Regions from separate parts of the Rhizobium sp. B21/90 genome, predicted to be linked through region 1. Evidence: riboswitches for the same ligand, from Rfam matches in the RefSeq annotation. Region 1 holds a riboswitch; the other holds the start of a gene.
What was found. A riboswitch is a leader RNA that binds a small molecule or an ion and turns the genes downstream of it on or off. The one in region 1 is predicted to bind S-adenosylmethionine.

Region 1 (4,286 bases):
CTTTTGGGCCAATCTTCATCAAATGATCCCTGAGCAAGCGATGTGCGACGCAATAGCAAACACTTCGAAGCACTCACGTTACGAGGCACGGGATTGGCAAGGCGGAGAGGTTCGAATTGATTGGGTGGAAGGCAATGAAGATGTCCCGTCAGGTTGGCAATTTTCGCACGTACATAGCGGCACCAATGTCGCTAAGTTAGCGCAAAATACATTTCAATCCCTTTGTAACAATTGGTGGCGCTACCTCGTGGCGCATGGTCACACCGAGGATGAACTTCGCACCCCGCGATTTCTCAACAACAAGATAGCTCGAATATTTGGAGATCGGCCCCTGGAGGTAGGAGAAGCCAAAGGTTGATGGCTCTGCCATGCCGCCCGAAGAAATATGGCGTCTTAAATGGCGATCACTATATGGAAGCGTGGAGTTGGAGCGGGTGAAGGGAATCGAACCCTCGTATTCAGCTTGGGAAGCTGCTGCTCTACCATTGAGCTACACCCGCACGGCGCGAAGCCTTCCAACAGTTCGGCCAGGCTGTCAAGATGGAATGGCCGGTCGGGATTGCTGGTTACAAGCGGAAATGCTTGGAGAGTTTCAGGCCCTGCGCCTGATAGTTGGAGCCGGCGCCGGTGCCGTAGAGGCTGGCCGGGAGTTCCAGCATGTGCTCGTAGACGAGGCGGCCGACGACCTGGCCGTCCTCGAGGATGAACGGCACCTCGTGGCTGCGGACTTCGAGCACCGCCCGGCTGCCGCGCCCGCCGGCCGGCGCATGGCCGAAGCCGGGATCGAAGAAGCCGGCATAGTGGACGCGGAATTCGCCGACCAGCGGGTCGTAGGGGGTCATCTCGGCGGCATAGTCCGGCGGCACATGCACCGCCTCGCGCGAAACGAGGATGTAGAATTCGTCCGGGTCGAGGATGAGTTCGGTGCGGCCTCGGCTGTAGAGCGGTTCCCAGAAGTCGAAGATGTCGTGCTGGGCCTTCTTGTCGACGTCGACGACAGCCGTGTGGTGCTTGCCGCGATAGCCGATCAGGCCGTCCCGGTCGCCGGTGAGATCGATCGACAGAGCAATGCCGCCGCCTGTGACGTTCGGCTTCTTGCTGGCGACCAGCGTCTCGGTCTCGTGCAGCGCCAGCAGTTCCGGCTCGGACAGCATCGCATGGCCGATCCGGAAGCGGATCTGCGACAGGCGCGAGCCGCGGCGCACGACGATCGGGAAGGTACGCGGCGAGATTTCGAGGTAGAGTGGGCCGGAATAACCGGCCGGTATCTTGTCAAACTCCTGGGCGTAGTCGGTGATGACGCGGGTGAAGATGTCGAGGCGGCCGGTCGAGCTCTTCGGGTTGGCCGAGGCCGACATGTCCTGGGGAAGGTCAAGTTGCTCCATCAGCGGCACGATATAAACGCAACCGGTCTCGAGGACGGCGCTTTCGGTCAGGTCGATGACGTGAAGGCTGAGCCTGTCGAGCTTGTCGGAGACGAGGTTCGCTGGGCCAGGCATGAAGCTGGCGCGGACGCGAAAGGCCTTGGCCCCGAGCCTGAGATCGAGGCTCGCCGGTTGGATCTGATCGAAGTCGAGATCCTTCTCCGTCTTCAGCCGGCCGACCTCGAAGAGGGCGGCAATGGCGCGATCCGCCAAGATTCCAGTGTCGCGAGCCATCTGCTCAATCCTTGTCTTGTCGCAGACAAAACCATATACGGGCCTTGTTTTGCCGCAGACAAAACCAAATGCAGGGAATTGACGCAAGCGGCCAACGGAAGTATTGCAGTCTTATCCCGTGGTGATTTGGCCGGTCGGCTTGCAGCCACGTTAAATAAGTAGCTAAAAAGACCGGGTTGAAAACCGGTCTGCTTGTGCGACCGGTTTTTTTGTATCACGAAGGTGGTGATGGCATGACCAAGACTTGGCGCCCCGCAACGCAACTCGTTCACGGCGGCACGCTGCGCTCGCAGTTCGGCGAGACATCCGAAGCAATCTATCTGACACAGGGCTTCGTCTACGACACCTCGGAAGCGGCCGAAGCCCGCTTCAAGGGCGAGACCGAGGGCTTTATCTACGCCCGCTACGGCAGCCCGACCAACGACATGTTCGAAAAGCGCATGTGCATGCTCGAAGGTGCCGAGGAGGCACGCTCGACGGCTTCAGGCATGGCCGCCGTTTCAGCCGCCATTCTCTGCCAGGTGAAAGCCGGCGACCATATCGTGGCCGCCCGCGCGCTGTTCGGCTCCTGCCGCTGGGTCGTCGAGACGCTGGCGCCGCGCTACGGCATCGAATGCACGCTGGTCGACGGTCGCGATCTCGCCAACTGGGAAAAGGCCATCCGGCCGAACACCAAGGTGTTGTTCCTGGAAAGCCCGACAAACCCAACCCTCGAGGTGGTGGACATTGCCGGCGTCGCCAGGCTTGCCAACCAGATCGGCGCCAAGGTCGTGGTCGACAACGTCTTTGCGACACCGCTTTTCCAGAAGCCGTTGGAACTCGGTGCCCATATCGTCGTCTACTCGGCCACCAAGCACATCGACGGCCAGGGCCGCTCGCTCGGCGGCGTCATCCTGTCGGACAAGGCCTGGGTCGATGAGCACCTGCAGGATTATTACCGCCACACCGGCCCTGCCATGTCGCCGTTCACCGCCTGGACGCTGCTGAAGGGCATCGAGACCCTGCCGCTGCGCGTCAAGCAGCAGACCGAAAATGCCAGCCGTATCGCCGACTTCCTCGCCGACCAGAGCAAGGTCGCCAAGGTCATCTATCCCGGTCGCAAGGACCATCCGCAGGCCGATATCATTGCCAAGCAGATGACCGGCGGCTCGACGCTGGTCTGCCTGGAGCTGAAGGGCGGCAAGGAGGCGGCCTTCGCGCTGCAGAACGCGCTGGATATCATCACGATCTCCAACAATCTCGGCGATGCCAAGAGCCTGATCACCCATCCGGCAACCACCACCCACAAGAACCTCACTGACGAGGCTCGCGCCGAACTCGGCATCTCGCCGGGCACGGTGCGCTTCTCGGCCGGCATCGAGGACACCGACGACCTGATCGAGGATTTTGCCCAGGCGCTGGCAAAGGTATCGGCCTGATCGCATGTCTTGCAACGCTGCCCGGCCCAGGCGGGCAGCGCCTTCTGCGCATTGCGCCGAAAGCTATTAACTGAAGATATTACCCTTAATATTCAAAAGGCCGCATCAGCCTTCCCATTTGGGCACATATTCACCTTCGCTTCCTTGACCGAGGTTGAAGCCTATAGGATATCGTAACCAAATTCATTCAAGGTGGCTGGGATGTACCGCGCCCTTACACGAGATATCGAAGTGATCGTCGAGCCGTTCTATCTGGAGGAGCAATCCGACCCGGAAGACAGCCGCTATGTCTGGGGTTATCGGATCGTCATTTCCAACCACTCGGCCACTGCGGTGCGGCTGATCACGCGCTACTGGCACATCACAGACCAGAACGGACAGGTCGACGAAGTCACCGGTCCCGGCGTCGTTGGAGAGCAGCCGCAGCTCAATCCGGGCGACACCTACGAATACTCCTCCGGCTGCCCGCTCGACACGCCCTCCGGCATGATGTTCGGCCATTACTCGATGGAGAACGACGAGGGCGAGACGTTCGAAGTCGATATCCCCGCCTTCTCGCTGGATTCGCCGGGCCTGATGCGGACGCTGAACTGACGCCGTCCGAAGACGGCGCCGGCATCACTCAGCTCTTTGCCAGGATCTCGGCCGCCTCGTAGCGGTAGGTGGTCGAGCAGAACTCGCAGGTCACCGAAATCAGCCCGTCTTCCTCGCTCTCGGCCATTTCCTGGGCGGAGAACCCCTGCAGCACGCCCTTGATCTTGTCGCGCGAGCAGCTGCAGCGATCGAAGACCGCCTGAGGCGCGTAGACCCGCGCACCGCGTTCGTGGAACAGCCGGTAAAGCAGCCGCTCGGTGCCAACCAGCGGATCGGTCAGCTCGTCGGCATCCACCGTTTCCAGCAGCGAACGGGCCTCGGCCCAGGCATCGTCGTCGGTGTGGTCGACCGCGTTCTCGTCGCCGTCGCCGCCATGCAGGTCCGGCAGGCGCATGCGCTCCGGTGCATCGGGCAGGAACTGGGCAATGACGCCGCCGGCCCGCCAGCGATGGCGCGGCTTGCCGGCCTCGTCGCGGTCGAACAGTTCGGCAGCACCCAGGCGCACGCGGGTCGGGATCTGCTCCGACTGGCGGAAATAGACCCCGGCGATATCCTCCAGCGACGAGCCGTCGAGCGGCACGATGCCCTGATAGGGCTGCGAATATTGCCCCTGGTC
Region 2 (4,286 bases), 800 kb from region 1:
CTCTGAACGGCCGATATAGATCATCGTCGTATCCTTGAGTTCGCCCAGAAGCGCAACCAGGCGCTTCTGGATATCCGGCTCCAGGCCTTCGAGCGTTTCGTCGAGGATCAGCCAGCGCGGCTTGGCGAGCAGGGCATGGGCAAAACCGACGGCCTTCTGTTCGTCGGTATCGAGCATACGATCCCAGCGGGCGTTCGTATCGAGCTTGCCTTTCAGCCTGCCGAGACCGGCTTTTTCAATCGCCATTTCGAGGTCGGAATCCGGGTAGGCATCGCGTGCCTCGGGGAAGGTCATGGCCTCGCGCAGCGTTCCGCTCGGCACATAGGCGGTGTGCGGCATGAACAGCATGTCTTCCGGCGGCGGCAGGTCGATCTCGCCCTTGCCGCAATGCCATTCGCCGGCAAGCGCCTGGAACAACAGCTTGCGGTTCACGCCGTGATCGCCGTTGATCATGATGTGCTCGCCGGCGGTGATCGTCACCGTGCCCTCGCGGATCCGGAAACCGTTCTCGACGATCTCGTCGGACATCTTGGTGGAGACTTCGAGATCCTTCAGCACCATCATGCCAGGCGCGGCGCGGGCGACGTCGATCATGTTGGGCAGGTGGTCCTCGATATCCATCTCGACCACCGCCTCGCGAAAATCGGTAACGCGCATCAGCGTCGCGCGCCACTCGGCGATCGGCCCGAAATTGGCGACATACCAGCGCAGCGCCGTGTTCACCTGGTTGAAAGCGCCAACCACCATCATCAACTGGCCGATGCTGAGGCCGCCCGAGAAGTAGGCTGGCGCCGCCACCAGGATTGGAATGACCAGCACCATCCAGCCGTAGCTCGCAGATACCCAGGTAAGGTTGGTGTTGGCGATGGCCAGCTTGCGGATAACGCCGAGCACCGAGGAAATATCGCCGTTGATGCGGCGACGCTCGTTTTCCTGTCCGCCGGCAATGGTGATCGACGGCATGTACTCGTTGGCGTGCATCAGCGCGAAACGCAGTTCGGCCTCCTTGGAGTAGCGGTCGGCATTGAGCCGCACCAGCTTGCCGCCGACGAACTGGCTGAGGAAAGAAGCCGAGGCCGCATAGATAATCGCCGCCCACACCATGTATCCCGGAATGGAAAAGCTGCTGCCGCGAAAATGGAATATGAAGCCGCTCGACAGCTCCCAGAGCACGCCGATGAAGCTGATCAGCAGGATCGTCGATTGGACGAGGCCGATCGCAAGGCCCGTGGTGCTTTCTGCAAGGTTGCGGGCATCCTCGTGGAGCCGCTGGTCCGGATTGACGCCGATCAGACCAGACGATGCCAGCCGTAAGGCCCGCTTGCCCTTCAGCCACTGGTCGACCAGGTCGCGCGCCAGGCCCTCGCGCATGTAGAGCGCCGCCATCTGGTTCAGCCAGGCCTGGATGACGTTGAGGACTAGCAGGGTGCCGGCGATCATGCCGAAGACACCAAGCTGCTTCACGAATTCGTTGAGGTCGCGTCGCGCCAGCGAATCGTAGAACGGCGCATTCCATTCGTTCAGGAGAACCTGCACATAAGCTGTCACGAGAATGATGACGAACAGCGACACCACGAGCGATATGAGCCTGACGCGCACTGGCGAATGCCAGAACGCCGAAAGCATCATCCTCAACCTGTACAGCACACTCAAGTCGTATCCGACGCGCGCATCGCCCTGGACGCTGGGCTTCTCTGTAGTATCAACGGCCATTAAAAAATCCTGATCCTCATCCCTCAGATAGTCATGGCCATCGCACATGTCCATCCATGCGAGCCCGAAGCGCGTAGCGCCAGCGATCCCTGGCCTGGAACCGCCCTCCTCGCCATCAGCTTGCGCTTCAAACCTTATGAAAGCCTTATACGCCCGAATGCCGCTGCAGGTTCACCACGCCGCGCCGCGCATTTACCAACCGGCGATTGATGTTGATTCGAAACCTGTCCAGCGCTATTTAACATCGCGTGGTGATTTGGCCGGCCGGCTTGCAGCCACGTTAAACAAGTCGCTAAATCAGGGCCGCATGCGGACCGGTAGCGATTCGTTTTTTCGCCGCCGGTTTAGTTGATCGAGTAACGCGCATGCCCATTAAGATCCCCGATACACTGCCCGCCTTCGATACCCTCGTCAAAGAGGGCGTGCGGGTGATGACAGAGACGATGGCCGTCCGTCAGGATATCCGTCCGCTGCAGATCGGGCTGCTCAACCTGATGCCCAACAAGATCAAGACCGAAATCCAGATGGCGCGCCTCGTAGGCGCCTCGCCGCTGCAGGTCGAGTTCTCGCTGATCCGCATCGGCGGGCACAAGGCGAAGAACACTTCCGAGGAGCATCTGCTGTCGTTCTACGAGACCTGGGAGGAGATCAGACATCGCAAGTTCGACGGCTTCATCATCACCGGTGCGCCGATCGAGTTGCTCGACTTCGAGGAAGTCACCTACTGGGACGAAATGCGCCAGATCCTCGACTGGACGACCACCAACGTTCATTCGACGCTGAACGTCTGCTGGGGTGCGATGGCGGCGATCTACCATTTTCACGGCGTGCCGAAGCATCTGCTGAAGGAAAAGGCGTTCGGTGTCTACCGGCACCAGAACCTGAACCCGTCCTCGGTCTATCTCAACGGCTTTTCCGACGACTTCGGCGTGCCCGTGTCGCGCTGGACCGAAGTCCGCCGCAAGGATGTCGAAACCGTCCCTGGCTTGGAAATCCTGATGGAATCGCCGGAAATGGGCATTTGCCTGGTGCATGAGAAGACGGCAAGGCGGCTCTACATGTTCAACCACGTCGAATACGATTCAACGTCGCTGGCAGACGAATATTTCCGGGACGTCGATGCCGGCATCCCGATCAAGATGCCGCACGACTATTTCCCGCACAACGATCCGTCCCTGACGCCGCCCAACCGCTGGCGCAGCCACGCTCATCTGTTCGTCGGCAACTGGATCAACGAGATCTACCAGACGACACCCTACGACATGGCCGACATCGGCTTGCAGAAATAGCCGCGTCGCCGGGACGCAGGACTGATTCCGCCGGCAGGCGGGTTGCGGATAGTGGCGAATGGAGGCAGGGTCGGCGCCTCGCACTAGAGACGAATGGGATGAGGACATGACGGACAGCACTTTGCAGCGCGAAGTTTTCGGCAAGACTGCGGCCGGCGAGACGGTACACCGCGTCAAGATCACGGGCGGCGGGCTGACTGCCCATGTCATCAGCTGGGGAGCAGTGATCCAGGATCTCCGACTTGAAAACCACACGCCGGCCCTGACGCTCGGCTTCGACAACTTCGAAAGCTACGAAAAGCACTCCGCCTATTTCGGCGCAACGCCCGGCCGCTGCGCCAACCGCATCGCCGACGGCAGGTTCACGCTCGACGGCAAGACGTACCAGCTGGACCTGAACGAGAACGGCGTAACCCATCTGCACGGCGGCTTCGACAATATCGCCCTGCGCAACTGGACGATCGTCGAGCATGCCGCCGACCGCGTCGTCCTCAAGATCGTCGATCCCGATGGCCGCAGCGGCTATCCCGGCAACTGCACGATCCAGGCGACCTACTGGGTCCACGGCAATGGCGAGCTGTCGGTAATCTACGAGACCACGACAGACCAGCCGACCATCGCCAATGTCTGCCAGCACGCCTACTTCAACCTCGATGGCCGCGACGATGCGCTCGACCACGACATCATGATCGCAGCCGACCACTACCTGCCGACCGATGCGCGGCAGATCCCGACCGGCGAGATCGCCCCCGTCGCCGGCACGCCCTTCGACCTGAGAGAAATGGGCCCGATAAAGCGCTTCGTCGACGGTGAACAGGTACTATACGACCACAATTTCTGTCTATCGCAGGAGCGCACGGCCAAGCGCGCCGTTGTTCTCGCCCGCAGCATCAATTCCGGCGTAACGCTCGAAGTGCGCACGACGGAACCGGGCGTCCAACTCTACGCCGGCTTCAAGCTCGACGTCCCAGTCCCCGGCATTGACGGCAAGATGATGGGTCCGTTCGCCGGTTTCTGCCTGGAGACGCAGATCTGGCCCGACGCCATCAACCAGCCGGGCTTTTCCTCCGCAGCGCTCCATCCCGGCGAAGTCCTGCGCCAGGAAACGGACTACATTTTCACGAAGAACTAAGCGCACGGCCTCCGCCGGTCGCAGGCTAAGCGACCGGCGCCCAAGAGATACCTTGCAAAGTGGTTCTACATAGGTTCTAATCCGAACCCATGGATAGAACCAGTTTGATTTCCGAACTGAACGGGCGCGGCTTGCGGGATGCGGCAGCGAGC

Region 2: linked by a shared signal. The riboswitch ahead of metA (homoserine O-succinyltransferase) and the one ahead of J5278_RS16760 (O-succinylhomoserine sulfhydrylase) in region 1 are both predicted to bind S-adenosylmethionine.

Annotation. Positions count from the first base shown of each region.
Region 1 is NZ_CP072162.1:3,459,828-3,464,113, forward strand. Features, by position in the region: gene J5278_RS16745 (hypothetical protein) at 1-358, shown strand, start outside; tRNA gene J5278_RS16750 (tRNA-Gly) at 427-500, opposite strand; gene J5278_RS16755 (2'-deoxycytidine 5'-triphosphate deaminase) at 567-1,658, opposite strand; SAM riboswitch at 1,767-1,845, shown strand; gene J5278_RS16760 (O-succinylhomoserine sulfhydrylase) at 1,892-3,076, shown strand; gene apaG (Co2+/Mg2+ efflux protein ApaG) at 3,278-3,670, shown strand; gene J5278_RS16770 (Hsp33 family molecular chaperone) at 3,699-4,286, opposite strand, start outside.
Region 2 is NZ_CP072162.1:473,237-477,522, reverse strand. Features, by position in the region: gene J5278_RS02215 (ABC transporter ATP-binding protein/permease) at 1-1,713, opposite strand, end outside; SAM riboswitch at 1,952-2,032, shown strand; gene metA (homoserine O-succinyltransferase) at 2,079-3,002, shown strand; gene J5278_RS02205 (aldose epimerase family protein) at 3,109-4,134, shown strand; gene J5278_RS02200 (GntR family transcriptional regulator) at 4,224-4,286, shown strand, end outside.